4 regions of the Sphingomonas sp. PvP056 genome follow, and region 2 is predicted to be linked to each of the others. Evidence: predicted binding sites of a transcription regulator. Region 2 holds the regulator's gene; each other region holds the start of a gene.

Region 1 (7,526 bases), on a different contig from region 2:
GTCGTGCCCCCGGCCCACTGAACCTTGCGGTTCAGTTTGGGTTTAGATCGGCAAGTTAGCCGGATTATTGCCGCGGCATCCCGCCCCGCCGCCGCGAACGAAAGAGCCGCCTTATGCGTATCCTGCTGGTCGAGGACGACGCCGCGCTGGCCGAGGCGACCGCCAAAGCATTGCGTGCCGAACATTTCGCGGTGGATGTCGCCGCGAATGGCGAGGACGGCGCGCATCTCGGCGATACCGAAAGCTATGACGCGGCGGTGCTCGACCTCGGATTGCCGCGCAAATCGGGGATCACCGTGCTCGAGGAATGGCGCGCCGCCGGACGCGCGTTGCCCGTGCTGATCCTCACCGCACGCGATGGCTGGTCAGAAAAGGTCGCAGGGTTTCGCGCAGGCGCGGATGATTATCTGACCAAGCCGTTCCGGATCGAGGAACTCGTCATGCGGCTGCGCGCGCTGGTACGGCGCTCGGCAGGGCATGCGGCAGCGCGAATCGTGTGTGGGCCGATCACGTTCGATGCGCAGACCGGGCAGGTCGAGCGCGACGGGCTTCCGCTGCGCCTCACCGCGCTCGAATGGCGCGTGCTGTCGACGCTGATGCTGCGCAAGGGTGTGGTGGTTGAGCGGCTCGACCTGATGGAGCATATCTACGAGGGCGATGCGGATCCCGATTCGAACTCGCTCGAGGTGATCGTCGGGCGGTTGCGCAAGAAGATCGGCGCGGACCTGATCGAGACGGTGCGCGGCCGCGGGTATCGGATCATCGCGGCATGAGGAGCGTGGCATGGCTTCCCACCCTCCGTCAGGCTGAACTCGTTTCAGCATCTACCCCGCAACAATGGCGGACAGCCGGTGTGGCACGGTGGATCCTGAAACCAGTTCAGGGTGACGCCGGATATGGTGGAAACGCCGCCCCGCCCGCCCGCCTCGGCCGGGCAGCCGCATGACGCTCCTCCCGCGCTCGCTCTACGGTCGCCTGCTCGTGACCGCGCTACTCACCACGCTTGCCGCGCTCGCGTTCGCCGCCTTCGCGATCGGCGCGGTGCTCGACCGGTTCGTGATGCACGGGCTGGACGAGCGGCTCGATGCGCAGATCGCGATCCTTGCGCAGGCGGTCCGTCCCGACGGCAGTGTTGATCGCAATCGCGTCATTCTCGCCGCACCTTATGACGACGCCGCGAACGGATGGGGATGGCGGATCGATGCGGGGGGCCGGACCATCGCATCCCCCGCCTCGCCCGATCTGGACGCGATGCGCACGCCGTGGACCGCGCTTCCTCCACCGCCGATCGAGGATCGGGCGCTGCGGCATGGCCCCGGGGACCGCACCCGCGCACTCGACTGGCAGGACGCGCGCGGCGCACGGCATGCGCGCAGCCTGACGCTCGCCACCCCTGCGGGTCAGGTCCGCATCACCGCCGCCGCGCCGCGTGCGATCGTCGATCGCCCGTTGCGCGCGGCGATGGCACCACTGCTCGGCTCGCTGCTGCTGCTGGGTCTCGCGCTGGGCATCGCGACGCTGGTGCAGTTGCGCGTGGGCCTCGCGCCGCTTGGACGGATGCGCACGGCATTGGCAGCGGTGCGCGGTGGTCGCGCCACCGCCATCCCCGACGACCAGCCGCGTGAACTTGCCCCGCTGGCAACCGAAATCAACGCGCTGCTCGCCGAAAATGCCGCTGCACTCGCCAACGCGCGCGGGCATGTCGCGAATCTCGCGCACGGCCTCAAGACCCCGCTCGCGACACTCGCGCTGTCGGTCCGCCCACTCGACCCGGACGGCACGCTCGGCGCACAGATCGCGCGGATCGATCAGGCGGTACGCCATCACCTCGGTCGCGCCCGCGCTGCCACCCCGGGCGTGGCCTCGCGCGTCGCGACTCCGCTCGCCCCAGTCGTGGAAGATCTGGCCGACGCACTTGCGCGGATCCACGCAGAGCGGGGCATTGCTGCCGATATCGCGATCGACCCGGCGCTCGCGGTCGCGGTCGACCGGCAGGATCTCGACGAGCTGGTCGGCAATCTGCTCGACAATGCATGGTGCTGGGCCGCCACCCGAATCGCGGTCAGTGCGACCCGCAGCGCGGACGACCGATTCGCCGTGCTAACGATCGCGGACGACGGCCCCGGTATACCCGAATCGACTCGCGCCGCCGCGCTTTCTGCGGGGCAACGGCTCGACGAACGCGGCGATGGGCACGGCTTTGGCCTGTCGATCGCGACCGAACTGGCGAATCTGTACGGCGGCACCCTGATGCTCGATACGGCATCGCTTGGGGGGCTGGCGGTCCATGTCACCTTGCCGGTCGGCTTTGCCGGCCCGACGTGAAATAAATGTCACGTTCCCGGTTCGGCCTCTTGCCTTTCCGCAACCCCAGCTTTGACCGCGCGTCGCGCGCGCTGCACCCGGCCGCCGCTCCGTCAGAAGGCGTGGAAGTGCGACGAACCGAGTCTTGTATCTGTCATTTATGATATTGCCTGTTGGCCGATATGGGCACAATCTGTAGGGGTCAGGTTCGGGAGCGAGCGCAACAACTGGTAGAGTGAACCGCACGACCCCATATCGTGCGGACGATGGATCAGCGGCTCGCAAGCGGTCGCGATTGCATTTTGGTCTCGCCGATCGCTTCCGAAATGCTAGCTAGGGAGCCTGTCTCCCGAATCGAACAAAGATTGAACGAGTCGGGAACATGATGGCGTGACTGCCGCGTGTTCGCGAACCGGACCGAGGGGCGAGACAATGGATTTTCGGGATACCGAGGAAGTGAAGACGGATATGGCAACCGACATGATCGAGGCGCTCGCGGCAAGCGTTCAGGCTCCCCAGGAAACGGATCGCAACGGCGCGGATCGCAAGCTTGCGGCGCGCGGGGATTCCAAGGAAGTCCACGTCCAGCTGTACCCGGTCGAGGTCGACCATTCGCGCGATGCGCTGCTGACCGATTTCGGCAAGGAAACGTTGCGCGACCGCTACCTGCTCCCGGGCGAGACGTTCCAGGACCTGTTCGTCCGCGTGGCGTCGGCCTACGCCGATAACGAAGCGCATGCGCAGCGGCTCTACGGCTATATCTCGCGCCTCTGGTTCATGCCCGCGACGCCGGTGCTGTCGAACGGCGGCACCGGGCGCGGCCTGCCGATCTCGTGCTTCCTCAATTCGGTCCCCGACAGCCTCGGCGGGATCGTCGACACGTGGAACGAGAACGTCTGGCTCGCGTCGCGCGGCGGCGGGATCGGCACCTATTGGGGCAACGTCCGCGGGATCGGCGAGCCGGTCGGCCTCAACGGCAAGACCTCGGGGATCATTCCCTTCGTCCGCGTGATGGATTCGCTCACGCTCGCGATCAGCCAGGGCTCGCTGCGCCGTGGTTCGGCCGCCTGCTATCTCGACGTGTCGCACCCGGAGATCGAGGAATTCCTCGAGATCCGTAAACCCTCGGGCGATTTCAACCGCAAGGCGCTCAACCTCCACCACGGCGTGCTGATCACCGACGCGTTCATGGAAGCGGTCCGCGAGGGCAGCGAATGGACTTTGGTCAGCCCCAAGGACGGCTCGGCGCGCGCGACGGTCGACGCGCGCTCGCTGTTCCAGAAGCTGGTCGAGACGCGGCTTGCCACTGGCGAGCCGTACATCGTCTTCGCGGATCACGTGAACAAGGGCATGCCGCGCCACCACCGCGAGCTCGGGCTCAAGGTGTCGACGTCCAACCTGTGCAGTGAGATCACGCTGCCGACGGGCACCGACCATCTCGGTAACGAGCGCACCGCGGTGTGCTGCCTGTCCTCGCTCAACCTCGAGACGTGGGACCAGTGGAAGGACGAGAAGGGCTTCATCGAGGACGTTATGCGCTTCCTCGACAATGTCCTGCAGGACTTTATCGACCGCGCCGAACCCGGCATGGAACGCGCCGCTTATTCCGCGATGCGCGAGCGGTCGGTCGGCCTGGGCGTGATGGGCTATCACTCGTTCCTCCAGGCACGCGGTCTGGCGTTCGAGGGCGCGATGGCGAAGTCGTGGAATCTGCGCATGTTCAAGCACATCAAGGCGCAGGTCGACGAAGCGTCGATGCACCTCGCGGTCGAGCGCGGGCCCTGCCCGGATGCGGCGGATCGCGGCGTGATGGAGCGGTTCAGCTGCAAGATGGCGATCGCGCCGACCGCGTCGATCAGCATCATCTGCGGCGGCACCTCGGCGTGCATCGAGCCGATCCCGGCGAACATCTACACGCACAAGACGCTCAGCGGCTCGTTCTCGATCAAGAATCCGTATCTGGAAAAGCTGCTGATCGCCAAGTCGAAGAATTCGGACGCGATCTGGAACTCGATCCTCGAACAGGGTGGGTCGGTCCAGCATCTCGAGTTCCTCGATGTCGAGGAAAAGGACTGCTTCAAGACTAGCTTCGAGATCGACCAGCGCTGGCTGCTCGAGCTCCAGGCGGACCGCACGCCCTATATCGACCAGTCGACCTCGCTCAACCTGTTCATCCCTGCTGACGTCGAGAAGTGGGACCTGTTGATGCTCCACTTCCGCGCATGGGAACTGGGGATCAAGTCGCTCTATTACCTCCGCTCCAAGTCGGTGCAGCGGGCAGGGTTCGCCGGCGGCGTTGAGAACGACAACACGATCGAGAAGCCGCAATACGAGTTCGAGACGACCGATTACGACGAGTGTCTCGCCTGCCAGTGATGCGCATTGCTTCCGACGCCGTCCTTTTGGCGGCGTCGGGAGTGTAATTCCCGCGGTGCCGCTTCAGGCCGCCCGCGCCAGACGCAGCACCATTTCGTCCTCGGACACGATCTCGATCGCGTAGCCGTCCCGGCGCAGCGCATCGGCGCGTTTGTGGTCGGCATGCGCGGTCACATAGCGTCCGAACGGCTGGTCGTTGCCGATGACCAGCTTCGTCGTGGTCACGCCGACCGACGCGACGATGCGCGCGCCCGCAGCGGCCAGGCTCTGCGCGAGCGCCCCGTCGCGCGGGGCGCCTAGGATGGCGACTCGCTCCCCCTTCAACGGGCCCGCCGACGCAGCCTTGGGTGCCGCTCCGCCGCGCGTCCGATAGGGGGCCAGCCAACCGGCCAGATCGATCCCGGTATGCTCGATCGCGCGCACGATCACCATGCCCGCCGCGCGCGCATCGCTGAGCGCGTCGTGATGCTTGTGGCGAACCCCCAAAAACTTGCTCAGTACGTTGAGCCGATGGCTCGGCAATTCGGGCCACGCGCGTCTGGCGACGCGGACACTGTCGAGCCACGTCGTCTCGATCGTCGTCCGGTCATGCACCCGGCACGCCGCGCCGAGCGCCCCCTTGTCGAAATTCGAGTGCGCGACGGTGATGCGTCCGGCGAGATGCGCGTCGATCGTGGCGTGGACCGCGGCGAACGTCGGCGCGCCGATGACGTGGTCGCTGGTGAGCCCGTGAATCCGCGTGTTGAACGACGAAAAACGGTCGAGCGGATCGATCAGCGTCTCATATTCGAAGACCTCGACCCCGTCCCGGAACCCGACGATCCCGATCTGGCAGATGCTGCTGACGCTTGAGCACGCCGTCTCGACGTCGACGACGACGAAGTCAGGCGCAGCGACGACCGGGGGCGTCGACGGAAGTGGAACACGCGGCGGCAGGATCGAATGCATGGTACGGAACATAATGGGTCCCGCAAGCAAGCGCACCCTCGATTACGGGGCCGCGACCACGCCCGCGGTAGAATGCTGGCAGGTCTGCGCCGACCCGGCTAATGTCACGACATACGAAACCCGTTGGGAACCTACCATCGCTACCGAACACAGGCATGACGAACACTTCCTGGCGGGCGGCGGCGAGATGGGCGCGCTGATCCGGGCAAAGGACTGGCCGACGACATCGCTCGGTGCACCGGCGGGCTGGCCGCAACCACTCAAGACGCTGGTGGGGCTCCTGCTCGCCGCAGACCAGCCGATGTTCGTCGGCTGGGGCGCGGACCATATCCTGCTGTACAACGATCGCTACGCGCACATGCTCGCTAATCGTCATCCAACCGCGCTCGGCCGCGCATTCTTCGACGTCTGGCCGGAGGTGCGCACCGAACTGACGCCGCTGGTCGAGCGAGTCAGGTCGGGCGAGCCAGTCCATATGGGCGACATCACGCTTATGCTCGATCGCCCCGGCCGCCCACGGGAAGCGCACTTCGCCTTCTCCTATACCCCCGTCCGGGACAATGACGGCAGTGTCGTCGGGCTGTTCTGCCCCTGCACCGAAACAACCGAACAGGTTCTGGCCGAACGCGCGCGGCGCGCGGCGGAAGCGTCGGAACGCAACCGGCTGTGGGTGCTGTCGGAGGACATGCTGGCGCGCGCTGATTTCGAGGGGCGGATGTCCGCGGTCAATCCGGCCTGGACCGCGGTGCTCGGTTGGCCCGAGCAACACCTGCTGGCGACGCCCTATTCGGAATTCATGCATCCCGATGACGCCGGCGTAACACTTGCCGCGATCGAGGAGATGGGGCGCACGGGACTCCCCACCCGCTTCCAGAACCGCATCGCAACCAGCACCGGCAGCTGGACGCCGATCGGATGGACCGTCTCACCCGAGCCGGACGGAACCAACTTCATCGCCATCGGTCGCGATCTGACCGAGGACAAGGCGCGAGAAGCGGAACTCGTGCAGACGCAGGAGGCGCTGCGACAGTCGCAGAAACTCGAATCGATGGGCCAGTTGACCGGCGGCGTGGCACACGACTTCAACAACCTGCTCACGCCGATCATCGGCGCGCTGGACATGCTGCTGCGCCGCGGGATCGGCAACGATCGCGAGCGTCGCCTGATCGACGGTGCGCTCCAGTCCGCCGAACGCGCCAAGACGCTCGTCCAGCGGCTGCTCGCCTTCGCACGCCGGCAACCGCTGCAACCCACCGCGGTCGACGTGGCCGAACTGGTCAAGGGCATGACCGGGCTGATCGGCAGTACGCTTGGGCCGAAGATCAGCATCCGTGTGCTGATGGCGGACGACTTGCCCCCCGCCAGAGCCGATCCGAACCAGCTCGAGATGGCGATCCTCAATCTCAGCGTGAACGCGCGCGATGCCATGCCGGATGGGGGAGACCTCACGATTACGGCATCGCGCGAGACTGTGCGGACTCGGCACGACGCAGGGCTGCGGACCGGTCATTATGTCCGCCTGTCGGTCCGCGACACGGGCATGGGGATGGACGAGGCGACCCGGATACGCGCGATCGAGCCGTTCTTCTCGACCAAGGGGATCGGCAAGGGCACCGGCCTTGGCCTGTCGATGGCGCATGGTCTTGCGGCGCAGCTCGGCGGGGGTCTGTCGATCCACAGTGTTCCCGGCGCGGGGACGACGGTCGATCTGTGGCTCCCGATCAGTTTCGAGGCGATCGACGCCGACGCGCCGATGCCGGCGGCTGCGGGCCATGCGATGGCACGCGGGATCGCGCTGCTCGTCGATGACGAGGAACTCGTGCGGATGAGCACCGCCGACATGTTGAACGGTCTCGGCTATGAAGTGGTCGAGGCGGGATCGGCCGAGGAGGCATTGC
Region 2 (7,526 bases):
TTGAAGTCGAAGCGCGACGGCGACTTGCCGACTCCGGCGAGATCGAACCATTCGACTGCCTGGGTACGGCTGATGATCTCGTCATCACCATGCCCCCAACCCAGACGCAGCAAATAATTGTCGAGCGCCTCGGGCAACATGCCGAGTTCGTCACGATAATATTCCACGCCGACCGCGCCGTGGCGCTTGGACAGTTTCGCGCCGTCCGACCCGTGGATCAGCGGGATGTGTGCATAAACGGGATCGGGCCAACCGCCTTCGATTTGCTGCATCGCGCGGATGATCGGCAATTGGCGGAAAGCGTTGTTGAGATGATCGTCACCGCGAATCACGTGCGTCACGCCCATGTCGTGATCGTCGACAACGACCGCGAGCATATAGGTCGGCGTACCGTCAGACCGAAGCAGGACGAGATCGTCCAGTTCCGCATTCTGCACGGTGACCGATCCCTGGACGCGATCCTCGATCGTCACCGCGCCTTCGGTCGGCGCCTTGAGGCGGACGACGAACGGGCGGCTGTCGTCGGCTTCGGCAGCCTTGTCGCGCCACGGGCTGCGGACGCGCAGCGGCTTCTTCGCAGCTTCGGCCTCGGCGCGCATCGCGGCGAGTTCCTCGGGCGTCAGGTAGCAGCGATAAGCGTGGCCATGCTCGACCATGCGGTGCGCGACTTTGGCGTGACGATCGGCGCGGGCCGACTGATACACTTCGTCGCCGTCCCAATCGAGCCCGAGCCAGCGCAGCGACGTGAGGATCGCGTCGATCGCGGGCTGCGTCGAGCGGGCGCGGTCGGTATCCTCGATCCGCAGCAGGAACCGCCCGCCATGATGCCGCGCGTACAGCCAGTTGAACAGCGCCGTGCGCGCGCCCCCGATGTGGAGGAAGCCGGTCGGCGACGGCGCGAAGCGCGTAACCACGGTACCGGCGGAAACGTCGGGCGTGCCGTCGGTCGTTGTGGTGGTTTCAGTGATTGCGCTCAACCGCGCATACTCCCAGACTAGAAATTCGATGGCCGGATCAGCCTGCAGCGCCCCTAGCACGCGCTTTGCCACGCTTCAAACCGGGGTGCGCTGGTGGCTGTCGCAATTTTTCGTTGCTGGACGCGGTATGGCGGACACGTTCGAACGGTGGCTGGAGGCGGAACGCGACCAGCTTCCCTTGTGGTTGCCGGTGATGCTGGGGTCCGGGATCACCCTGTGGTTCCTGTTGCCGAGCCGCGCGGATTGGCAGATCGCGATGCTGGTCGCGCTGTCGGTTGGCCTCGGCTGTGCAGCGCTCGGGCGATACGGTCGCGCGGCGCGCAGCCTTGGGGTCGCGGCGCTTGCCGTGGCGCTGGGGATCGGCCTGATCTGGTGGCGGTCGGAGCGCGTCGCGCATTCCGTTCTGCAGCGTCCGACGATCGCGACGTTCGTCGCGCGCGTCGAACGGATCGAGCCGTTGCCGGCGCGGGATCTGGTGCGGCTTCGGTTGGCGCCGCTTGCCGTCATCGCGGGGCCCAATGCGAGCGGTCGGCCGCTGCCGGTTCTGCCAAAGCATCTGCGGATCAATCTCGCCACGGTCGATGTCCCCGCCGGGCTGGGGCCGGGTGCGGTGTTGCGGCTGTCGGCCCGCCTGTTGCCGCCGCCCGAGCCTTCGGTGCCGGGGGCGTATGATTATGCGCGCACCGCGTGGTTCGACGGAATCGGCGCGACTGGTCGAGGTTTTGCGCCGGTAGCGATCGTCGCGCCGGGGCGACCGTCGATCCTTCCCGGGCTGCGCGCGGATCTGTCCGGGCATATCCAGGCGCGTGCGGGTGGCGGCGGGGCGGGGGGCATCGCAGCGGCGCTCGCGACGGGCGACCAGGGATCGATCCCGCTCGCCGATACCGAGGCGATGCGCCGTTCCGGGCTGGCGCATCTGCTGTCGGTCAGCGGGTTGCACATCACCGCTGCGGTTGCGGCGACGATGATCGTCGTGACGCGGTTATTGGCGCTGATCCCGTGGCTGGCGCTGCGCTGGAGGTTGCCATTGGTGGCGGGGGCGGCGGGCGCGCTGGTCGCGATCGGGTACACGATGCTGACCGGGGCGGAGGTGCCGACGATCCGGTCGTGCGTCGCGGCGCTGTGCGTGCTGATCGCTTTGGCGTTGGGGCGGGAGGCGCTGACGCTGCGCCTGGTCGCAGCGGGCGCGCTCGTCGTGTTGTTGCTATACCCGGAATCGCTCGCCGGGCCGAGCTTCCAGCTTTCGTTCGCGGCGGTCGTGGCGATCATCGCGTGGAACGATCACCCGGGCATCCGTGCGCTGGTCGCGGCGCGCGAGGAACCGCGCCTCAACCGTGTTGCGCGCAGTATCGGTGCGTTGCTGCTGACCGGACTGGTTGTTGAGGCCGCGCTGCTGCCGATCTCGCTCTATCATTTCCAGAAAGCGGGCATTTACGGCGCCGTCGCCAATATCTGTGCGATCCCGTTGACGACGTTCGTGATCATGCCGCTGGAGGCAGCGGCGCTGTTGTTCGACACGATCGGGTTGGGCGCACCCTTGTGGTGGGCGACGCGGATGTCGCTCGAGCTGCTGTTGTGGATTGCCCGCACGACGGCGGCGATCCCCGGTTCGGTCGCGCCGTTGCCCGCGATGCCGGGGGGCGCATTTGCCGCGATGGCGATTGGCGGGATCTGGATCGCGCTGTGGCGGACGCACTGGCGACGGCTGGGGATCGTGCCGTTCGTGATCGGTGCGGCGTGGGCGATCGTCACGCCTGCGCCCGACCTGCTGGTGACCGGGGACGGACGCCATGTGGCGATCCGGACGCGAGCGGGTGACGTTGCGCTGCTGCGCGACAGGACCGGCGACTATACCGCCGACATGCTGGCGCAGGGCGGCGGCGTCGCGGGCTTGCCAGTGCTGTGGTCGGATCAGCGGGATGCGCGGTGCAGTCGGGATCTGTGCATGGCGGTGAGAACCGTCGGAACGCGGCAATGGACCGTGCTGGCGACGCGGAGCGCCTATGCGGTTCCGATCGAAGATCTGGTCCGGGCCTGTGCTGCCGCAGATATCGTGATCAGCGATCGCTGGCTGCCGCGTCGCTGTCGCCCGCGCTGGTTGCGGCTAGACAGGAGCTTGCTGGCGCGGACCGGCGGGGTGGCGATCACCTTTCCGCGACAGGCTCTGGCGTTGACCGCCTTCGCCAGCCGTCGACCGACCATCCGGACGGTGCGCCACCCGGGCGACGCACACCCCTGGATCATGCCGCCCGACCCACGTAGCGCAAAGCCAGCGCGTCGACATCGCTTCGGGCGGCGGCGATCCGCCGATGATCAGTCGTAGCGGCGCAGCAACCCGGCCAGCTTGCCCTGCACGCGGACCTGAGCAGGCTTGTACCGCTGCGGATCATAGGCGCGGTTGGCCGGATCGAGCCGGACCATCGCCCCTTCACGGCGGAAGAACTTGAGCGTCGCTTCGCTGTCGTCGATCAAAGCCACGACGATCTCGCCGTCGCGCGCGATCTCCTGACGCTTGATCAGCGCATAGTCGCCATCGAGGATGCCAGCCTCGACCATCGAATCCCCGGCGACCTCGAGCGCATAATGTTCGCCACCACCGAGCAGTGCAGCCGGCACCGACAGCATCGACGCGCCCTCGAACGCCTCGATCGGAACACCAGCGGCGATCCGGCCATGGAGCGGAATTTCGATCACGTCATTGGCAGGCTGTGGGACGACGCGCGGGCTGGCCGGTGCCGTTTCCGGTGCTGCCTTGGCCGGGGCGTTGGTGCCGCGTTCGGGCATCTTGAGCACTTCCAGCGCGCGTGCCCGATTGGGCAGGCGGCGGATGAATGCGCGTTCTTCCAGCGCACTGATCAGGCGGTGGACGCCCGACTTGGATTTCAAATCGAGTGCTTCCTTCATTTCCTCGAACGAGGGCGAGACTCCCGTCTCCTCCAGCCGGTCGTTGATGAAGCAGATCAACTCATGCTGTTTGCGCGTTAGCATTCCGGGCCCTTTCGTCGGAACAGACGACGAACCTATACGGAACATAAAGATGGACGTCAAGCGATCGGCAGGATTTCCACCGAGTCGCCCGCATCGGCCGCCGGGGCGAACGGTGCGCGGACGATCATGCAGTCCGCGCAGGCGAGCGTCGCGAGTAGCGACGAATCCTGGCTGTCGGCAACATAGACGCGCCCGTCGCGGGTGACGGCGCGCATGTAATCCTGACGGCGGTCGTTGGCGCGCAGCGGTGCGCCGAGGATCGCGGGGTAAGCGGTCGGCGACGGTTCGCGGGCGCCCGACATGGCGGCGATCACGGGTTTGAGGAAGATGGCCGCGGTAACATAAGCGGACACCGGATTGCCGGGCAGGCCGAGCACGAGCATCTCGCCGATCTTGCCCGCGAGCATCGGCTTGCCCGGGCGGAGTGCGATCCGCCAGAAGTCGATCGATCCGCCCGCCGCCGCCAGCGCTGGGCGGATCAGGTCGTGATCGCCGACCGACGCGCCGCCGGTGGTGACGAGAATGTCGGCTTCGACGGTGCGAAACGCCTCGGTGATCGTGTCGAGCCGGTCGGGCAGGATGCCGAGATCGACGACGTCGACGGGCAGGTCCGCCAGCATCGCCGCGAGCATGACGCCGTTCGATTCCGGCAAGGTCCGGTCGCTGAGCGGCGCGCCCGGCAGGGTGAGTTCGTCGCCGCTCGCGACGATCGCGACACGGATCCGCCGCGCGACGCTGAGCGTCCCGTAACCGCCGCTCGCCGCCAGCGCGATCCGCGCCGGGGTCAGCCGGTCGCCGGTCGCGATCAGCGTCTGGTCCTGCGCGAAGTCGATCCCGGCTCGGCGGATGTTGCCGCCGCGGACCGGCCCGTCGCCTGCGAGGCGGACCTCGTCCCCCTCCCGTGCGGCTTCCTCCTGGACCAGCACGGCGTCCGCGCCGGGCGGGAGAGCTGCACCGGTGAAGATGCGGACCGTCTCGCCCGCGCCGATCGGGTGGTCGAACGGGTGCCCCGCGGCGCTTTCGCCGATCAAGCGCAGGGGGCCGCCGAGATCGTCGAAGCGAACCGCATAGCCGTCCATCGCGGACAGGTCGCGCGCGGGCTGGGTCCGGCGCGCGACGACGTCCGCCGCCGCCCAGCGCCCCGCGGCGGCGCGCAGCGGGACAGTTTCAGCTGCGATTTTCGGTGCAAGGGCGTGCAGGCGGGTGAGCGCGTCGTCGACGGCGAGCAGGGCAGGGCGTTCGGTCATCGCTTGGTCTCTATCGTTACCGGTCCGGTCGCGTCGACCCCTGATGGCGATGCGGAGGTGGTGCATCCGGGCAACAGTCGATCGCAGACCTGAGCTTATGCCCTTGTTTGGCCATGCTTTGTCATGAATCAGCAACAATCCGTCCCTAGCGCCGCCGACGGGGAAGCGCTGCCACTCAGACCGAACCGACCTGGATGCGACACCGCGGGTGTTCGCAGCGATGTCGGTCTGCGGTGCTCCGGGTACGATCAAGGGGACTATTTGTGAACAAGACCGTCGTAAAGTCGCTGCTGCTGGCGGGAGCCGCAGGCACCGCGCTGTTCGCGACAGGTGCTGCCTGGGCGCAAACCGCGAGCGAACCTGCCGCGACCGCGACCGCAACGGTGGGTGCTGCCGCAACCGAGGAGGGCCTGGGCGACATCGTCGTGACCGCCGAGCGCCGCACCGAGAATTTGCAGAAGGTGCCGATCTCGGTCGGCGTCGTCGGCGGTGACGATCTGCGCGCGTTCCAGACCGGCGGCGGCGATGTGCTCGAACTCGCCAACCGCGTGCCCGGCCTTTACGCCGAGACCACCACCGGGCGCATCTTCCCGCGCTTCTACATCCGCGGCCTCGGCAACATCGATTTCTATCTTGGCGCGTCGCAGCCGGTATCGATCATCCAGGACGACGTCGTGCTTGAGCATGTCGTGCTCAAGTCCAACCCGGTGTTCGACGTCCGCCAGGTCGAAGTGCTGCGCGGCCCGCAGGGGACGCTGTTCGGTCGCAACACGACCGCGGGCATCATCAAGTTCGACACCAACCGCCCGACCGACGAGTTCCACGGCCGCGCGTCGGCGTCCTACGGCAGCTACAATACCGCGACGCTCGACGCTGGCGTGGGCGGGCCGATCGTCAAGGACGTGCTGTCGTTCCGCGTGTCGGGGCTGGTCCAGCACCGCGATAACTGGGTCGACAACACCTACATCGGCGTCAGCGCGGACGGCACCGTCGGCGGCAAGGACAAGCTCGGCGGCTTCGATGAGCGCGACGTCCGCGTCCAGCTGATGCTGACCCCGCCCGACACCGGCTTCACCGGCCTGTTGTCGGCGCATGCGCGCGATTACAGCGGCACCTCGACGATCTTCCATCGCGGTGCCCTGAAGCGTGGGTCGAACGACGTCAGCGCCGCGCCGCGCGCGTCGGTCGCGCTCGACGAGGCGGCGAACAACCCGCAGGCGTACAAGACCTATGGCGGATCGCTGAACCTCAAGAACGATTTTGGCGGCGTGGTGCTCACCTCGATCAGCGCGTGGGAGACGACGTCGGGCTACAGCCGTGGCGACACCGACGGCGGTGCTGCGACCAACTTTGCGGGGACGCGCTTCTATGGCGAGAGCCAGGGCCGGATCCGCGATCTAGACCAGCTGACGCAGGAAGTCCGGCTGTCGGACGACGGCACAGGGCGGTTCAAGTGGCAGATCGGCGGCATCTACTTCGACTCCCGCGACATCACCGAATTCGCGCAGCGCGGGGTGTTCCTGACGCAGCCCGATCTCAACGGCACGCGCCCCAACCCCAACAACCGCGTGCTGCTGCGCGACATCAACACCTCCTACGCCGGCTTCGGGCAGGTGAGCTACGAGATCGTGCCGAAGCTGACGCTGACCGGCGGCGTGCGCGTCACCAACGACACAAAGTCGACCCGTCTGCTCGTCGCCAACGCCAATGCGGCGGGCGTATCGAGCTACACCGGGCGTCGCTACGTCCGCCTGTCGGACACGCAGCCGAGCTGGGACGCGAGCGCGCTGTACCAGTTCGACCGCAACGTCAGCGTCTATGCCCGCGTCGCGCGCGGCTTCCGCGGGCCGACGATCCAGGGCCGGTCGGCGGTGTTCAATGCGGACTTCACCACCGCCAATTCCGAGACGATCATGTCGTATGAAGCGGGCGTGAAGTCGAACCTGTTCGGCAACACGCTGCGCTTCAACGCGACCGGCTTCTATTATGAAGTCAGCGACATCCAGCTGAACGGCAACGACTCGTTCGGCAACGGTGTGCTGTTCAACGCGGACAAGGCGAAGGCGTGGGGCGGCGAGGCGGAGCTGACGTGGCGTCCGGTGCGCCAGTTGACGCTGGGACTCGGCGGCAGCGTGCTCCACACCGAGATCAACGATCCGCGCGTCTATGCGCAGGCCTGCATCCTCGGCGGCGTGATCACCTGCACGGTGCAGGACCCGACGATCCGTGTGGGGGCGAACACCTTTGCGCAGATCGACGGCAACCCATTGCCCAACGCGCCGAAATATCAGTTCAATGGGACCACACGCTACGA
Region 3 (7,526 bases), 120 kb from region 2:
GATCGCGGTAACGGATCGGGCGGGTCGCCTGGTCTGCGCAAACGACCGGTACGAAGCGATCTTCCTTGGCTTCCCGACGCCGCCCGGTCTGCCGTTCGACGCGAGCGGTGTCGAGCGGCTGAGCGCAGCGGGACGTGCGGCATGGCGGGACGGCGCAGCGAGTGCGGCACGACTGGTCGTGCATGGCACCGTGCTGACGGCCGACGTCGCGCGCGCAGGCGAGGACGGCAACCTGCTGGTCTGGCGGTTCCGCGGGAACGAGGGCATGGATCTCGCGCGGACGATGGAGACGCTGATTTCCGGACCGACCGGCGACCGGCTGGGCAGCGCGGGAATCATGGCGGCGCTGATCAACCCCGATGGCCGCATCCGGTCTGCCAACCGCGTGCTGCGCGCGCGCGCGATGGGGGAGGGCGACAGCGACATTTTCGGCCGCGACTTTGCGCGCTTCCTGATTACCGATTCGCACGGCATGGCCCGCTTCGAACGCGAAGGCCTTACGAGCAACCCGCTCCGCGTTTTGCAAATCCCGTTCCTCGACGGTGAGGATGCGCCGATGCTGGTCGCGCTGATCGACGAGGAGGATGGCAGCCATCCCGCGATCGGCGAAAGTGCCAGCGCCCACATCAAGAGCCTGGTTTCGCTGATGCCGTTCGGGGTCGCATTGATCGGCGTGGACGGGCGCTTCCTGCAGATGAACGATGCGTTCTCGCGGGCGGCCTCCGTCGATCCGCTCAGCCCGCCGCTGTATCCCGGCGACTTGCTGGTGCGCGAGGACAAGGGCGTGGTGGCGGACGCGATCCGCCGTTTCGCGGGTGGCGCGACGCATACTACGGATCTCGCGGTGCGGCTGAAGGACCATCCGGACGAGCCCGTCGCCCTGTCGATCGCAGGCGCGCGCGGGCTGGGGGAGGCGGCGGTGTTGCTCAGCCTCAAGGACAATAGCGAGGAGACCCGGCTCAAGCGCGAGGTCGCGCAAGCGACCAAGATGCAGGCGGTGGGGCAGCTCGCAGGTGGCGTGGCGCACGATTTCAACAATATTCTGACCGCGATCATCGGGCATTGCGACCTGATGCTGATGCGCCATTCGCCCGGCGACAGCGATTATGACGACATCCAGCAGATCCGCGCCAATTCCAATCGCGCTGCCAGCCTGACCCGGCAGTTGCTTGCCTTCTCGCGCCAGCAGACGCTCCGCCCGCAAGTGCTGCAGTTGCCCGACGTCATCTCCGAAGTGTCGAACCTGCTCAAGCGTCTGCTGGGCGAAACCGTGACGCTGACGGTCAAGCACGGACGCAACCTCAGTCCGGTCCGCGCAGATCCGGGGCAGCTCGAGCAAGTCGTGGTAAACCTTGCGGTCAACGCACGCGACGCGATGATGACACACGACCCGCGCGGGGCGGGAACCTTGTCGATCCAGACCTATGCCGTGACCGCCGCCGATGTCCGCAAGCTCGGGTCGGATATCCTGCCGCCGGCGGACTATTCGGTGCTGGAGATCGGCGATACCGGCGGCGGCATTCCCCCCGAAATCCTACCCAAGATCTTCGAACCGTTTTTCACCACCAAGGAGGTCGGCAAGGGGACAGGACTCGGCCTGTCGACGGTGTACGGCATCGTCAAACAGTCGGGCGGCTACATTTTCGCGGACAACCGCAAGGACATGGGGACACATGGTCCCGGTCGCGCCCCGCACGGGGCGATCTTCACGATCTATTTGCCGGTCTACACCGAGGGTGCGCTGACCGAACCGCCGCCACCGCCCCGCGTCGCCGCGCGCGAGAAGCCGGTGGACCTGTGGGGGACGGGGACGATCCTGCTGGTCGAGGACGAGGATATGGTCCGCGCGGTCGCCGAACGCGCGCTTAGTCGCCAGGGGTACACGGTCCTGACCGCGGAGAATGGCGAGGCTGCGCTAGAGTTGCTTGCGGTAAACCCGCGCCCCGATCTGTTGATTTCGGACGTGATGATGCCGTTGATGGACGGTCCCACGATGGTCCGTCACGCCCGCGCGCAATATCCCGATCTCCCGATTCTCTTCATGTCCGGCTACGCCGAGGAAACGCTGCGCAAGTCGATTAATTTGGATAACGTTTCGTTTCTGGCAAAACCCTTTTCAGTACAGGAGCTTGCAGAGGCGACGCGCGAGGTGTTAGGAACAAAATGAGATAGCGCGGCCCTTCGCGCTGCAGTAGAGGCGGCGGGATGAGTTCTCCACAATCCATTCTCGTCGTTGAGGACGAGCCCCTGATCGCCATGATGATCGAGGATTTCCTCGACGTCCTTGGCAAGTCGCTCGCTGGCAGCGCGGATACCGTTGGGTCCGCGCTCGAACTGGTCGACGCCGGCGGGATCGACGCTGCGATCCTCGATGTCAATCTGCGGGGCGGTGAGAAGAGCTTCCCGATCGCCGAAGCGCTGGCCGCGCGCAACATCCCGTTCGTTTTCGCGACGGGTGGATCACACGACAGCGTCGGCGACGCCTGGGCGGACCGTCCCACACTGCCCAAGCCGTTCACGATGGACGGCGTTGCCAAGGCGCTGGATTCGCTCGGCTGATTGGCCGCGGTGAACCGTCTTCCCTGATTGAGATCACGGAAACAAAGGCGCGAACGCGCTGAACCGTGTGACCCGCCGTTGGTTTCTGCTGCATTATCCTTGCAGAACGGAAACCGACGATGGCCAATCACGAAGACGGAATTTCACGGCGTACGATGGTTGGCGGTGCCGCCTTGGGCATGGCCGCCGCCACCGCGGCAGCACCTGCGTTCGCCAAGCCACAGACTCCGGGGCAGGGCGCCCCCCAGAGCGGGCTGAAGGACCCGCGCACTGCAGGGCCCAAGCCGCCGTTCCAGCGGCAAAGCCAGCCGTGGCCCGGGCTCGCCTCCAAGATGACGCCACGGCCCGATCATGGGGAGACGAGCTACCGTGGATCCGGGCGGCTTGCTGGCCGTAAGGCACTGATCACCGGCGGCGATTCCGGCATGGGTCGTGCGGCGGCGATTGCCTATGCGCGCGAGGGCGCTGACGTCGCGATCAACTATCTTCCCGACGAAGAGGCGGATGCCCGCGAGGTGATCGACCTGATCCGGGCAGCAGGACGCAAGGGCGTTGCGCTGCCGGGTGACCTGCGGAGCGAGGCATTCTGCAAAAAGCTGGTGGGCGATGCGGTCCGGCAGCTGGGTGGCCTGGACATTCTGGTCAACAACGCGGCACGGCAACAGACCCATGCGTCTATCCTGGATATTTCCAGCGAGCAGTTCGATTGGACGATCAAGACCAACATCTACGCGCCATTCTGGACGACCAAAGCCGCGCTTCCGCATCTGCAGCCCGGGTCAGTTATCATCGCAACGACGTCGGAGCAGGCGACCGACCCGTCGAAGGACCTGTATGACTATGCGATGACCAAGGCGGCGACGAGCAACTACGTCCGCAGCCTCGCCAAGCAGCTTGCACCCAAGGGGATCCGCGTCAACGGCGTCGCGCCCGGCCCGATCTGGACACCGCTGCAGGTCTCGGGCGGCGCGACGATGGAGAAGCTCGAGATGTTCGGCGGCGATACGCCCGCCGGGCGGCCCGGTCAGCCGGGAGAACTTGCGGGCATCTATGTACTGCTCGCGGAAAACGGATCGGGCTATACCACGGGTCATGTGTATGGTGCCGCAGGTGGCAACGGTCTTCCCTGACCTGCGGGACTCCGGCGGCGTCTCATGACGTCGTCGGAACACGTCCGGCCGGACCCGAAGCGAACGCCGTTCGCCTCTTGTTCTTAGTGAACAAACATAGTACATAGCCACCATGCATTGAACGCGATGGGCGTTCGGTCTAGCGGGAGGCTTCCAATGGCGGTTTCGTTGAAAGTGATCGACAGCAAAATGGCGGCATCTACGGATAAGGCGAGCGCAGAGCGCGCCAAGGCACTCGAAGCTGCGCTGGCACAGATCGATCGTGCATTCGGCAAGGGCTCGGCGATGAAGCTGGGCTCGAAGCAGACGATGCAGGTCGAGGTGATCTCGACCGGCTCGCTCGGGCTCGACATCGCGCTCGGCGTGGGCGGTCTGCCGCGCGGCCGCGTGATCGAGATCTACGGGCCGGAAAGCTCGGGCAAGACGACGCTTGCGTTGCACGTCATTGCCGAAGCGCAGAAGACGGGGGGCACCGCGGCGTTCGTCGATGCCGAGCATGCGCTCGACCCGGTCTATGCCAAGAAGCTTGGCGTCAACATCGACGAACTGATCGTGTCGCAGCCCGACACGGGCGAGCAGGCGCTTGAGATCGTCGATACGCTGGTGCGATCGAACGCGATTGATGTGCTCGTGGTCGACTCAGTTGCGGCGCTCGTTCCGCGCGCCGAAATCGAGGGCGAGATGGGCGACAGCCACGTCGGCCTACAGGCACGACTGATGTCGCAGTCGCTGCGCAAGTTGACGGGTTCGATCAGCCGTTCGCGGTGCATGGTGATCTTCATCAACCAGCTGCGCATGAAGATCGGCGTGATGTACGGTAACCCCGAAACGACGACGGGCGGCAATGCGCTGAAGTTCTACGCGTCGGTCCGGCTCGACATCCGTCGCACCGGCCAGATCAAGGATCGCGAAGAGATCGTCGGCAACGCCACGCGCGTCAAGGTCGTCAAGAACAAGGTCGCGCCGCCGTTCAAGCAGGTCGAATTCGACATCATGTACGGGCAGGGCGTGTCCAAGATTGGGGAAATCCTCGATCTCGGCGTCAAGGCCGGGCTGGTCGAGAAGTCTGGCGCCTGGTTCTCCTATGACAGTGTTCGCATCGGGCAGGGCCGCGAGAATGCCAAGACCTTCCTCAAGAACAATGTCGAGATGAGCGACCGCCTCGAAAAGGCGATCCGCTCGCGGACCGACAAGGTTGCCGAGGAAATGATGGTCGGGCCGGAAGCTGACGATGACATCGAAGGCGACGACGAGATGTGAGGTTCGCTCCGGCCGCCATCCGGCGGGCGGGGCAGGGAACACGGGGCTAACGCCGTGTTCCTGCAATACGAGACGGCTGATCTTGCCGTCGAACACCCTGGGAGGGCCCGCCAGCAATGGTGGGCCCTTCATGGTTTGGAATGGTAGCCCATCGCCACATTGGGTAAGCTGGTGCGACTTTCCTGCGACCTTCCACCGCTGCGGCGGGACCCGGTCGTACTTGTACGGAGACGTTTATGTCGCTCATCGTCCACCATCTCGAAAACTCCCGCTCGCAGCGGATCCTGTGGCTGCTCGAGGAACTGGGGCTGCCGTATGAGATCGTTCGCTACGAACGCGACAAGGCGACGATGCTCGCGCCGCCCGAACTCAAGAAGGTCCATCCGCTCGGCAAATCGCCCGTGCTGGAGGACCGCGCGGCGGGCCATGTAGTGATCGAGACCGGTGCGATCGTCGATTATATCGTCGAGCTGGCCGATGGCCGCATGGGACCTCCTGCGCACCGCGAAGCCACGCTGCGCTATCGGCAGTATCTGCATTATGCCGAGGGGTCGATGATGCCGCCGCTGTTGTTGCTGCTCGTGCTCAACCGCATTCCGGTACTCGGCAAGACCGCGGCCAAGCGGGTGCAACCGATGATCGACGTCCATCTCGATTATGTCGAAAGCGAGCTCGCCAGCCGTCCATGGTTTGCCGGCGACTCGATCAGCGCGGCCGACGTGATGATGAGCTTCCCGCTCGAGGCGGCGCGCAGCCGTGCGGGGCTGGATGAGTCGCGGCCTGCGACGATCGCATGGCTCGACAAGATCCACGCGCGTCCGGCCTATCAGGCGGCGCTCGCCAAGGGCGGGCCATACGCTTACGCCTGAAACGCTCTGCCTTCCCTGCACAAATGCGGGGAAGGCGGACCGGATGTCAGCGGATCGGCGAATTCGGGTCGAGCCGCATGTCGAGATACTTGTCCACCGACCCCATCAGCTGCGGCATCTCATGTTCGAAGAAATGGTTCGCCTTGGGGATGGTGTCATGGTTGATCGTGATGTGCTTCTGCGTGCGCAGCTTGTCGACGAGCTTCTGCGTCGCCGCCGGGGTCGCGACCTCGTCGGCCTCGCCCTGAATGATGATCCCGCTCGCCGGGCAGGGTGCCAGGAAGGTAAAGTCATACATGTTCGCGGGCGGCGCGACCGAAATGAAGCCGCGAATCTCCGGGCGGCGCATCAGCAACTGCATGCCGATCCACGCGCCGAAGCTGACGCCTGCGATCCACGTGGTCTGCGCTTCCGGATGGAAGCTCTGAACCCAGTCGAGAGCGCTCGCCGCGTCGGACAGTTCGCCGACGCCGTTGTCGAACGTACCCTGGCTCTTGCCAACGCCGCGAAAATTGAAGCGCAGGGTCGCGAACCCGCGGCGCTGGAACGTCTTGTAGAGCTCCATCACGATGTGGTTGTTCATCGTGCCACCCGCTTGCGGATGCGGGTGGAGGATCATCGCGACGGGCGCCCGCGGACGCGATGCGGGAACGAAACGGCCTTCGAGACGACCGTCTGGGCCGGGGAAAATAACTTCTGGCATCGGACCTGCTGACAAGAAATAGCGGGGAAGCACGCCCCGTTGGGCCGCGCGAAGAGTTGTGCGCTATACAATGATGGCGCACGTCTGCGCAATGATTGCAGCGAGTCCCCGAAACTGATGCCGTTCCTGCCCGATCGCCTCTACCTCGACCATGCCGCGACGACGCCGATTATCCCCGCGGCGCGGGACGCGATGACAAGCGCGATGACCACCTGGGCGAACCCGTCGTCGCCCCATGCCGAGGGGCGCGCCGCGCGATCTGCGCTGGAACAGGCGCGCCGAGCGGTGGCGGATGCATATGGCTGGGGAGGCGAGACGCTCTTCACCAGCGGTGCGAGCGAGGCACTGGCAATCCCGCTGCAACGCGCGATCCCGCCGAGACGCGTAATATCCTCGGTCGAGCATGATGCAGTGATTCGCGCGGCTCCGGATGCCGCGGTCGTTCCGGTCGACTCGTCGGGGTTGATCGATCTGGCGGCGCTCTCGTCTTTGATCGACGGTGAAGCTGCGCTGGTTGGTGTGCAATATGCCAATAGCGAAACAGGCGTGCGGCAACCGATCGCGGCGATCGCGGACATCGTCCGGGCAGCGGGAGGTCTTCTACTGGTGGATGCGGCGCAAATGCCGCCCGGCGCAGATCGGGATGTCGTCGACCATGCCGACTTCGTCGCGGTCTCGGCTCACAAACGCGGCGGGCCACCCGGGATCGGTGCCCTGTTCGTGCGCGACCTGGCAACGCTCACGCCGACCGGCGGCCAGGAACGCGGTTACCGTGGGGGGACAGAGAACGTACCCGGCGCCCTGGGGTATGCCGCCGCGCTGGGAGACCCGGAGGACTTAATGCAGATGGCGTCGCTGCGCGCGCGACTCGCAGATGGGGTTTCGCGGTCGGGCGGTGAGATCGTGGCGGCGGCTGCAGACCGGCATCCGGCGATCGGGGCGTACCGGATGCCGGGCCTCGCCGCCGCGACCCAGTTGATTCGATTCGACATGGCGGGGATCGCT
Region 4 (7,526 bases), on a different contig from region 2:
TGTCGGCGCTGGAGACGCGCGGCGGCAAGCGTGGGCTTGCATCGCTGTGCATCGGCGGCGGCGAAGCGACCGCGGTCGCGGTGGAGTTGATGGCGTAACCGAGAACACCCCCCACGGCGTCGCGCTCCCCGCGCGCACGGTTCCGGCCCCGCGCTCGATCTCGCCCGAGGCGCGCGCGATGCTGGAACGCGCAGTGCGCGCCGACGGGGTGCCGCTCAACGCGCTTCACGTCCTGCCCGACCCGGCGGACCATGCCGCCTGGGCGGACCTCAAGACCGCCGCCGACGCGGGCTATGCGGTCGCGATGGAGGGAATCGCCGGGAGCCTGCGCTCGACCGTCGAGACGATCACGGTCGGCGCGGCGCGAGTGCATGTCGCGACGCCCGAGGGCGCATTCGACGCCAGGCGCGCCTATATCGACCTGCACGGCGGCGCGCTCGTCTTCGGCGGGGGCGGCGCGTGCCGCACCGGCGCGCGGATGCACGCTGACCAGCATCAGGTGCGCTGCTACGGCGTCGATTATCGCACGCCCCCCGAACACCCCTTCCCCGCCGCGCTCGACGATTGCGTCGCAACCTACGCCCACGTCCTCGCGCACCACGCCCCCGCCGACGTGGTGATCGGGGGACGCTCGGCGGGCGGCAATCTCGCGGTGGCGATGCTGCTGCGCGCACGTGCCGAAGGCTTGCCGACGCCCGCCGGGCTGGTGCTGCTGTCGCCGCAAGCGGACCTGACCGAATCCGGCGACAGTTTCGCGGTCAACCGGCTGCTCGACGTCGTGCTGCCGGGGTCCCTCGCCGCGACCAACCTGCTGTATGCGAACGGCACCGACCTGCGTGATCCTTTGGTGTCGCCGCTGTTCGGGGAACTTGGCGGACTGCCGCCGACCTTCCTGCAATCGGGCACGCGCGACCTGTTCCTGTCGACCACCGTCCGGCTGCACCGGGCGCTGCGCCGCGCTGGGGTGGCGGCCGAGCTGCATGTGTTCGAGGCGATGCCGCATGGCGGGTTCGGCGGCGGGACGCCGGAGGATGACGAGTTGCGGGCGGAGGTTACGGAGTTTGTTGCTGGGCGGTGGGGCGGGACAACGAGATGAATGGTAGAGCCGGGAGGATCGACTAAAATCCCGTAACCACTTAAAAACAAGTATTTCGAGTTCACGACTTTTGTATTAGCTGGCGCAAGAGCAAAGCGAGGTTGCTCGACTAAGACACAGTTGCCATCCCGACAAAATGCGGAGGCTGTCCGTCGCGCCGCGCCTGAATTAGCTTATCTAACGCCTCTGCTCGGCGCTTGTCCGGATCACTACGAACGTCGGCGAGCCAATTACGAACGCCAGTTTCCACAGCGCCCATGAGTCCGCCAATGGTGACTATAAACGCGGTTTCTTGAAGACCGGCCGGATTTCGAGAAATGCAGAATTCTGCTGTCACCCCGCTTTTATCTGGTGGGGTGAAAATCACGCGGTCAAAGCCATGCTCGCCTCTGGTAAACCCAGTGCTCTCGTGGATCATTGCATTTCTTACGATGTAAACGACTGCGCCGTCGAACGACACTCTCGGCGAGGTGAAGTGTGGCAAAACCCACTCATCATACCATCGCTGGTATCGCTTGCGAGAATGCACCGCTTGCCCCCAAAACTCCACGGCACCACAGGCATCTGGAAGCATCAAGACTGAGGCAACTACTGGATACCATATGCCACAATCAAAGGTTGCTCTTATCTCGTCGAGTATAGGTTCCATGCCACCGCTCCTAAATTGGCCAAGGTTAATGTGCGTCAAATCCCTTGCGGCAAAAAATTGCTAGAGATTTTCGAGAGGGCAACCAGACAAATCTGAGCGTCCTATTGCCCCCATATCCTTACCCTGCCCAGCTACTTTTATGACTCGTCTAACGCGACCTGCGTTATTGCGCGCGGTTCTCCATCTCTGCGTAGCCTGTCATAGTAGCTAGGTCCCAGCACAGCCCAACCACAGCCTTGCCGATGCCCTGCATCTCAAGTTGTAGCTCGTGGAAAAGCAAAATCGGAGGAATCACTCTGGGTGCGCCGCATTGCACCTGCTGTCAGAGCACTTGCGTGCGCACTCGACTGCACCAGGAGTTGAGCCCAACATTTCTTCATTTCTTCATTCTAAGGCCGACGGACGACTCTCCATTTGCATGGGGCCATTCATTCAAACCGTTCGCCCCCTCACCCTCGCAACCGCCGCTGCAGCCGTTTCCACGCCCCCTCGTCCGCGCCCCAGCCCGGAAACGTCGGCGGCAGCAACGTCGGCCGGATCCGCACCGGTCGCCCCCCGCATTGCGAGCAGCGCAGGAACCCCGGCAGATTGTCGACCGCGGCGTTCAACCGCTTGAGGAAGCACCACCGCGCGAACCGATCGCGGTGCACCACGCCCTTGTGCGCGCACGATCCGCAGACGCAGCCGACGTTCATCTGGTGCCGCGTGAAATCGAACAGCGTGCGGAATCTTACGTTGCCCACGTCAAAGCGGCAGCGCCATCTGGCGCGGGTCGCGATCGCCGGGGAAACCCTCGAGCGCACACACGATCGTGCGCGCCAGTTCGGCGGCGGCGGCTTCGCGGATGCGTTCGCTCGGGGCGGTCAATCCGACTCGGGCGAAGCCGCTGCTGGTCAGGAGGGCGTGGGCGATCAGGGCGCAATCTGGCTGGGTCATGGCCTCTATGTTCACCATCTGTTCCGATTCGTCCAGCGCGATTTTAGCGAAGAGCGATGGTCAGCAGGCTGTAAGCAGGCGCAATTCCCCCGGCGCGACGGGGCGGCAGAGATGGGACGCCTTCCGCGCCCGCAAAGCTACGCTGACGCGGCAAGATCCTTGGTAAAATACTGCGCGAACACCGTATCGTGATAATCCCCGAACGGCGCGCACTCCACGAAACCGGCCCGCCGATACAGCGCATGCGCGGCAGCAAACGGCGCGTTGGAGCCCGTCTCGAGACTCAGCCGCCGATACCCGCGCGCGCGCGCCTCGGCGACCAGATGATCGAGCAGCACCCCCGCCACCCCGCGCCGCAGTTGCGCGGGCGCGGTGCGCATCGATTTGACCTCGCCCCAGGCCGGATCGAGCTGCTTGAGCGCGCCCATCCCCAGCAACAAGTCGTCCTCCCACGCGGTCCACACCGTCACCGACGGATCGCGCAGCCCGCTCGCATCGAGCGCGAACACGCTTCCCGGCGGGCTGTTCTCGAACGCGGCGCGTAAGTGCAGGTCGAGCAGGTCGAGCACGTCCGGATGCGTCAGATCGTCGCGCCGGATCGTCCAGCCCTTCACGGCAGCGTTTCGCCCGCTTCCGCACCCCACATCCGCAACTGTTCGACGAACCCGCCGCGCCCCTGGACGTCGAAATAGCACCAGCCGCCCGAACATTTGCTCAGCCGTCCAACCACCCCCGGTGCCGCGCGCCAGACGATCCGCGCGTCGCTATCCGGGCTGTCGCGCAATTCGGCGACCTGCCCGGTGATCATCCCGGTCCGCCGCTCGCTGAGCAGGCCGCTCATCATCCACCCCTGCGTGCCGCTCGGGTCCTCGACCTTGTACCATTGGCCGTGCTCGAACACGGCGACGACTTTGACCGGGAGATCGGCGCGCTGGTACAGCCAGCTGACCGGATAGGATCGCGCCGGCCCCGTGCGCATCCGCGCCTTCTTGGCACCGACCGAGGCGTAGAACGGCGCCTTGCGGTTGGCCATAGCGGCAATCGCGGGCGCGAACGCTGCCGCGGCCATGCTCGTCGCCCCGATCAGCAGCGCAAGCCGCGCCGCGATCGGCATCTTCTGGTGTCGTAGCGTCATGTCCCCGCTTATCGCGTTTTGGCGCGCGGCTTCAACACCCGTTGACGCCGCGCAGGCCCTCCGCCAAGCCAGCGGCATGGCAGAGACGAGACGTGTCCCCAACCCGCGCGTGGCGGTGACCCGCGAATTGCCCGACGCGGTGATGCTGCGGATGGAGCAACTGTTCGACGCGAGCATCCACCGCGGTGCCACCGCGCTGACCCGCGCCGAGCTTGCCGCCGCGATGGCCGATTGCGACGTGCTGGTCCCGACCGTGACCGACGAGATCGACGCCGCGCTGATCGAGGGTGCCGGGCCACGATTGAAGCTGATCGCTAATTTCGGCGCGGGCGTGAACCACATCGCGCTGAAAGCCGCGCGGGCACGCGGCATTCTCGTCACCAACACGCCCGGCGTGCTGACCGAGGATACCGCCGACCTGACGATGGCGCTGCTTCTCTCGGTCCCGCGGCGGCTGGCGGAGGGCGAGAAGCTGGTGCGCTCGGGCGCGTGGCAGGGCTGGACTCCCGGCGGGATGCTCGGCCACCGCATCGGCGGCAAGGCGCTCGGCATCCTCGGCATGGGGCGGATCGGCCAGGCGGTGGCGCGGCGCGCGAGGGCGTTCGGCCTGTCGATCCATTACCACAACCGCCACCGGCTGCCCAAGGTGGTCGAGGCCGAGTTGCAGGCGCAATGGCACCCCAATCTCGACGAGATGCTCGGCGCGATCGACCTGCTGACGATCCACACCCCGCGCAATGCGGACAGCGAGGGGCTGATCGACGCCGACCGGATCGCGCTGCTCCGCCCCCACGTCTATGTCATCAACACCTCGCGCGGCGGGATCGTCGACGAGGATGCGCTGGTCGACGCGTTGGAGAACGGACGGCTGGCGGGTGCCGGCCTCGACGTGTGGCAACATGAGCCGCGGATCGATCCGCGGCTGCTCGCGCTTCCCAATGTCGTGATGACCCCGCACATGGGCTCCGCGACGTTCGAGGGACGGCTTGCGACGGGCGAGAAGGTCATCACCAACATTCGGATGTGGGCCGACGGTCACCGCCCGCCGGATCAGGTGCTCGAAGGCTGGGCCTGAGCGTTTATTACGCGCTCGAAGCGGGTACGAACCGCCACGGGAATGGCAGATTCCGGCGCCATAATGCCGCATTCTGCTGTCGTGGCGACAGTGTTTCGACGAGTTTGGCGACGTCGCGCGCCGACAAACCCGACCGATCGCAGAAATACGGCCGCTGCGGCACCCGCGCGAAGTAGCTGTAAAACAAGGCCGCCCGGTCGCGCCCGGTCGCCGGCTTGCCGCGATGGAAGAAGCGCGCGGTGTCAGCGACGACGACCGTCCCCGCCGCCCCCTCGCAACTGATTGGATGAACGCCCAAAATGCGCCCGCTGTCGTCCTTCTCGTCGGCATCGTCGAGGTAAAACCGGTCGTCCGGCACAGTCGCCTCGACCGGCAGCAACTGGAACGGCCCGCTGTCCGCATCGACATCGGTCAGATACACCGCCAGCTTGATCATCCGCCGGTCTTCCCGGTCTCGATGCCATTTCCGCGTCGAGACCGCGCGCCCGTCCGCCAAGGTATATTGCAGGTTCACGCCGTCATAGGCGACCGGCAGCCCGACATACGCTTCCGCCAGATCGAGCAGCGCGGGATGCAATCCCAACCGGTAGATTGCTGGTCTTGCGGCGATTTCCGCGGGCGGCACGCGGAGAAACGCACTGCCCGTACGCCCCTGCTCCCGCAGTCGGTCCCTCCACAGCGCGGTCAATTGCGACGCTTCGGCGAACGCTTCATCCGCCCCCTCCAGCGCGAGCGACGACAGACGGGTCTGGACCACACCGCGCTCTTCCAGGCCGCGCGCCATCTCCGCGATCGCATCGGACATGGCGGGTAACCGAGTGCGATGCTGGTCACGCGCGTGCTCGTAGCGCCGATGGCGAAGGGCGTGAATCGTGCGGGTCTGCACCAGACCGGCGGCAACACGCCACGGCACAGATCCGGCTCTTCGTTTTATCCCTAGCAAAACGCTCATCATTGTACGCCTTACACGCGCGGCCCCGACGAACGGAGACACGCTCGCGGTACCAGCCTGGATGCAAAGGTCCCTATGCGCGCAAACGCGGACCCTGCCTATCGTTCTCCATTCCCCTAGTCCGAATTGTTGCTGGAACGTTTCCAGCGTGCGGCGGCGCAGGCCGTCACCGGGTATGGAAAAAGTCGTACAGTTGCTGCGCCACTGCCGCGCTGACGCCCGGCGCACGTTGCAGATCCGCCAGACTGGCGTTGCGCACCGCCCGCGCGGTGCCGAAGTGCATCAGCAACGCCTTCTTGCGCGCAGGGCCGATGCCCGGCACGTCGTCGAGCGGCGATGCGCCGATCGCCTTGGCACGTTTCGCCCGGTGCGCGCCGATCGCAAAGCGGTGAACCTCGTCGCGCAAGCGTTGCAGGTAGAACAGCACCGGCGCGTTGACCGGCAACTGGAACTCGCGTCCGTCGAGCATGTGGAACACTTCGCGGCCATCGCGGCCGTGGTGCGGCCCCTTGGCGATCCCGACGAGACACACGTCCTCGATCCCCAGTTCCTCGAGCACGCCCTTCACCGCATTGAGCTGCCCACGCCCGCCGTCGATCAGCACCAGATCGGGCCAGTCGCCCGAATCCCGATCGGGATCGTCCGCCTGCGCCCGCGCGAACCGACGCCCGAACACTTCGCGCATCATACCGAAATCGTCGCCCGGGATCGTATCGGGGTTCTTGATGTTGAACTTGCGATACTGCCCCTTGCGGAACCCCTCGGGCCCCGCGACGACCATTGCGCCAAGCGCGTTGGTCCCCTGGATATGACTGTTATCATAGACTTCGATTCGATCGGGCGGTTCGGGCAAGTCGAACAGCTCGGCCACTTCGCGCAGCAATTTGGCCTGCGTCGTGCTCTCAGCAAGCCGCCGGTCGAGCGCTTCCTCGGCGTTGCGCTTGGCCTGTTCGAGCAACTGCCGCCGCGACCCGCGCTGCGGCATCGACAGCGCGACCTTGAACCCGGCTTGCGCGCCCAACGCCTCGCCGAGCAACGCGGCTTCGTCGAGCTCCCGGTCGAGCAGGATCGTCCGCGGCGGCGGAACCTCCTCGTAGAATTGCGCGAGGAAGCCCGAGAAGATCTCGTCCTCCGGAACGTCGGCGGTGTGCGCAGGGAAGAAGCTGCGATGTCCCCAATTCTGTCCGCCCCGGATGAAGAACGCCTGGATCCCGATCACGCCGTTCTTGCACGCCATCGCGAAGATGTCCGCGTCACCAAGCCCTTCCGCGTTGATCGCCTGGCTACCCTGGATGAACGTCAACGCACGCAGCCGGTCACGGATGATCGCGGCCAGTTCGAAGTCCATATTCTCCGCGGCGACCTGCATCTGCGCGCCGAGCTTGGCCTGCACCTCGGTCGACTTGCCGCCGAGGAACGCTTTCGCGTCCGCGACGAGTTCGGCATAACCCGCTTCGTCGATCCGCCCGACGCACGGCGCCGAGCATCGCTTGATCTGGTACAACAGGCAGGGCCGGTCGCGGTTCTTGAAGAAGCCGTCGGTACAGCTTCGCAACAGGAACAGCTTCTGCAACGCATTCAGCGTGTTGTTGACCGAGCCCGCGCTAGCGAACGGGCCGTAGTAATTGCCCTTGGCGCGCCGTGCGCCGCGATGCTTCTGGATTCGCGGATAGGCATGATCGG

Evidence for each region. The regulator LexA, encoded in region 2, represses DNA repair genes until DNA is damaged. The targets are predictions, from matches to a motif close to GTTCCNCNCTTGTTCT.
Region 1: the regulator LexA is predicted to act here: its motif matches at 2,671-2,686, upstream of ABIC17_RS15180 (ribonucleoside-diphosphate reductase subunit alpha).
Region 3: the regulator LexA is predicted to act here: its motif matches at 3,758-3,773, upstream of recA (recombinase RecA).
Region 4: the regulator LexA is predicted to act here: its motif matches at 2,691-2,706, upstream of ABIC17_RS12305 (DUF6771 family protein).

The regions. Positions count from the first base shown of each region.
Region 1 covers NZ_JBEPST010000006.1:178,604-186,129, forward strand. The annotation lists gene ABIC17_RS15170 (response regulator) at 114-773, shown strand; gene ABIC17_RS15175 (sensor histidine kinase) at 943-2,325, shown strand; gene ABIC17_RS15180 (ribonucleoside-diphosphate reductase subunit alpha) at 2,737-4,680, shown strand; gene ABIC17_RS15185 (exonuclease domain-containing protein) at 4,744-5,640, opposite strand; gene ABIC17_RS15190 (hybrid sensor histidine kinase/response regulator) at 5,627-7,526, shown strand, end outside.
Region 2 covers NZ_JBEPST010000002.1:599,969-607,494, forward strand. The annotation lists gene gltX (glutamate--tRNA ligase) at 1-968, opposite strand, end outside; gene ABIC17_RS07070 (ComEC/Rec2 family competence protein) at 1,105-3,300, shown strand; gene lexA (transcriptional repressor LexA) at 3,291-3,965, opposite strand; gene ABIC17_RS07080 (molybdopterin molybdotransferase MoeA) at 4,022-5,212, opposite strand; gene ABIC17_RS07085 (TonB-dependent receptor) at 5,476-7,526, shown strand, end outside.
Region 3 covers NZ_JBEPST010000002.1:480,335-487,860, forward strand. The annotation lists gene ABIC17_RS06505 (response regulator) at 1-2,167, shown strand, start outside; gene ABIC17_RS06510 (response regulator) at 2,206-2,559, shown strand; gene ABIC17_RS06515 (SDR family oxidoreductase) at 2,679-3,689, shown strand; gene recA (recombinase RecA) at 3,846-4,949, shown strand; gene ABIC17_RS06525 (glutathione S-transferase family protein) at 5,186-5,818, shown strand; gene ABIC17_RS06530 (alpha/beta hydrolase) at 5,865-6,521, opposite strand; gene ABIC17_RS06535 (cysteine desulfurase family protein) at 6,639-7,526, shown strand, end outside.
Region 4 covers NZ_JBEPST010000004.1:369,764-377,289, reverse strand. The annotation lists gene ABIC17_RS12325 (acetyl-CoA C-acyltransferase) at 1-98, shown strand, start outside; gene ABIC17_RS12320 (alpha/beta hydrolase) at 179-1,096, shown strand; gene ABIC17_RS12315 (hypothetical protein) at 1,206-1,745, opposite strand; gene ABIC17_RS12310 (hypothetical protein) at 2,195-2,488, opposite strand; gene ABIC17_RS12305 (DUF6771 family protein) at 2,490-2,681, opposite strand; gene ABIC17_RS12300 (GNAT family N-acetyltransferase) at 2,819-3,295, opposite strand; gene ABIC17_RS12295 (SH3 domain-containing protein) at 3,292-3,795, opposite strand; gene ABIC17_RS12290 (2-hydroxyacid dehydrogenase) at 3,893-4,891, shown strand; gene ABIC17_RS12285 (phytanoyl-CoA dioxygenase family protein) at 4,899-5,696, opposite strand; gene uvrC (excinuclease ABC subunit UvrC) at 6,010-7,526, opposite strand, start outside.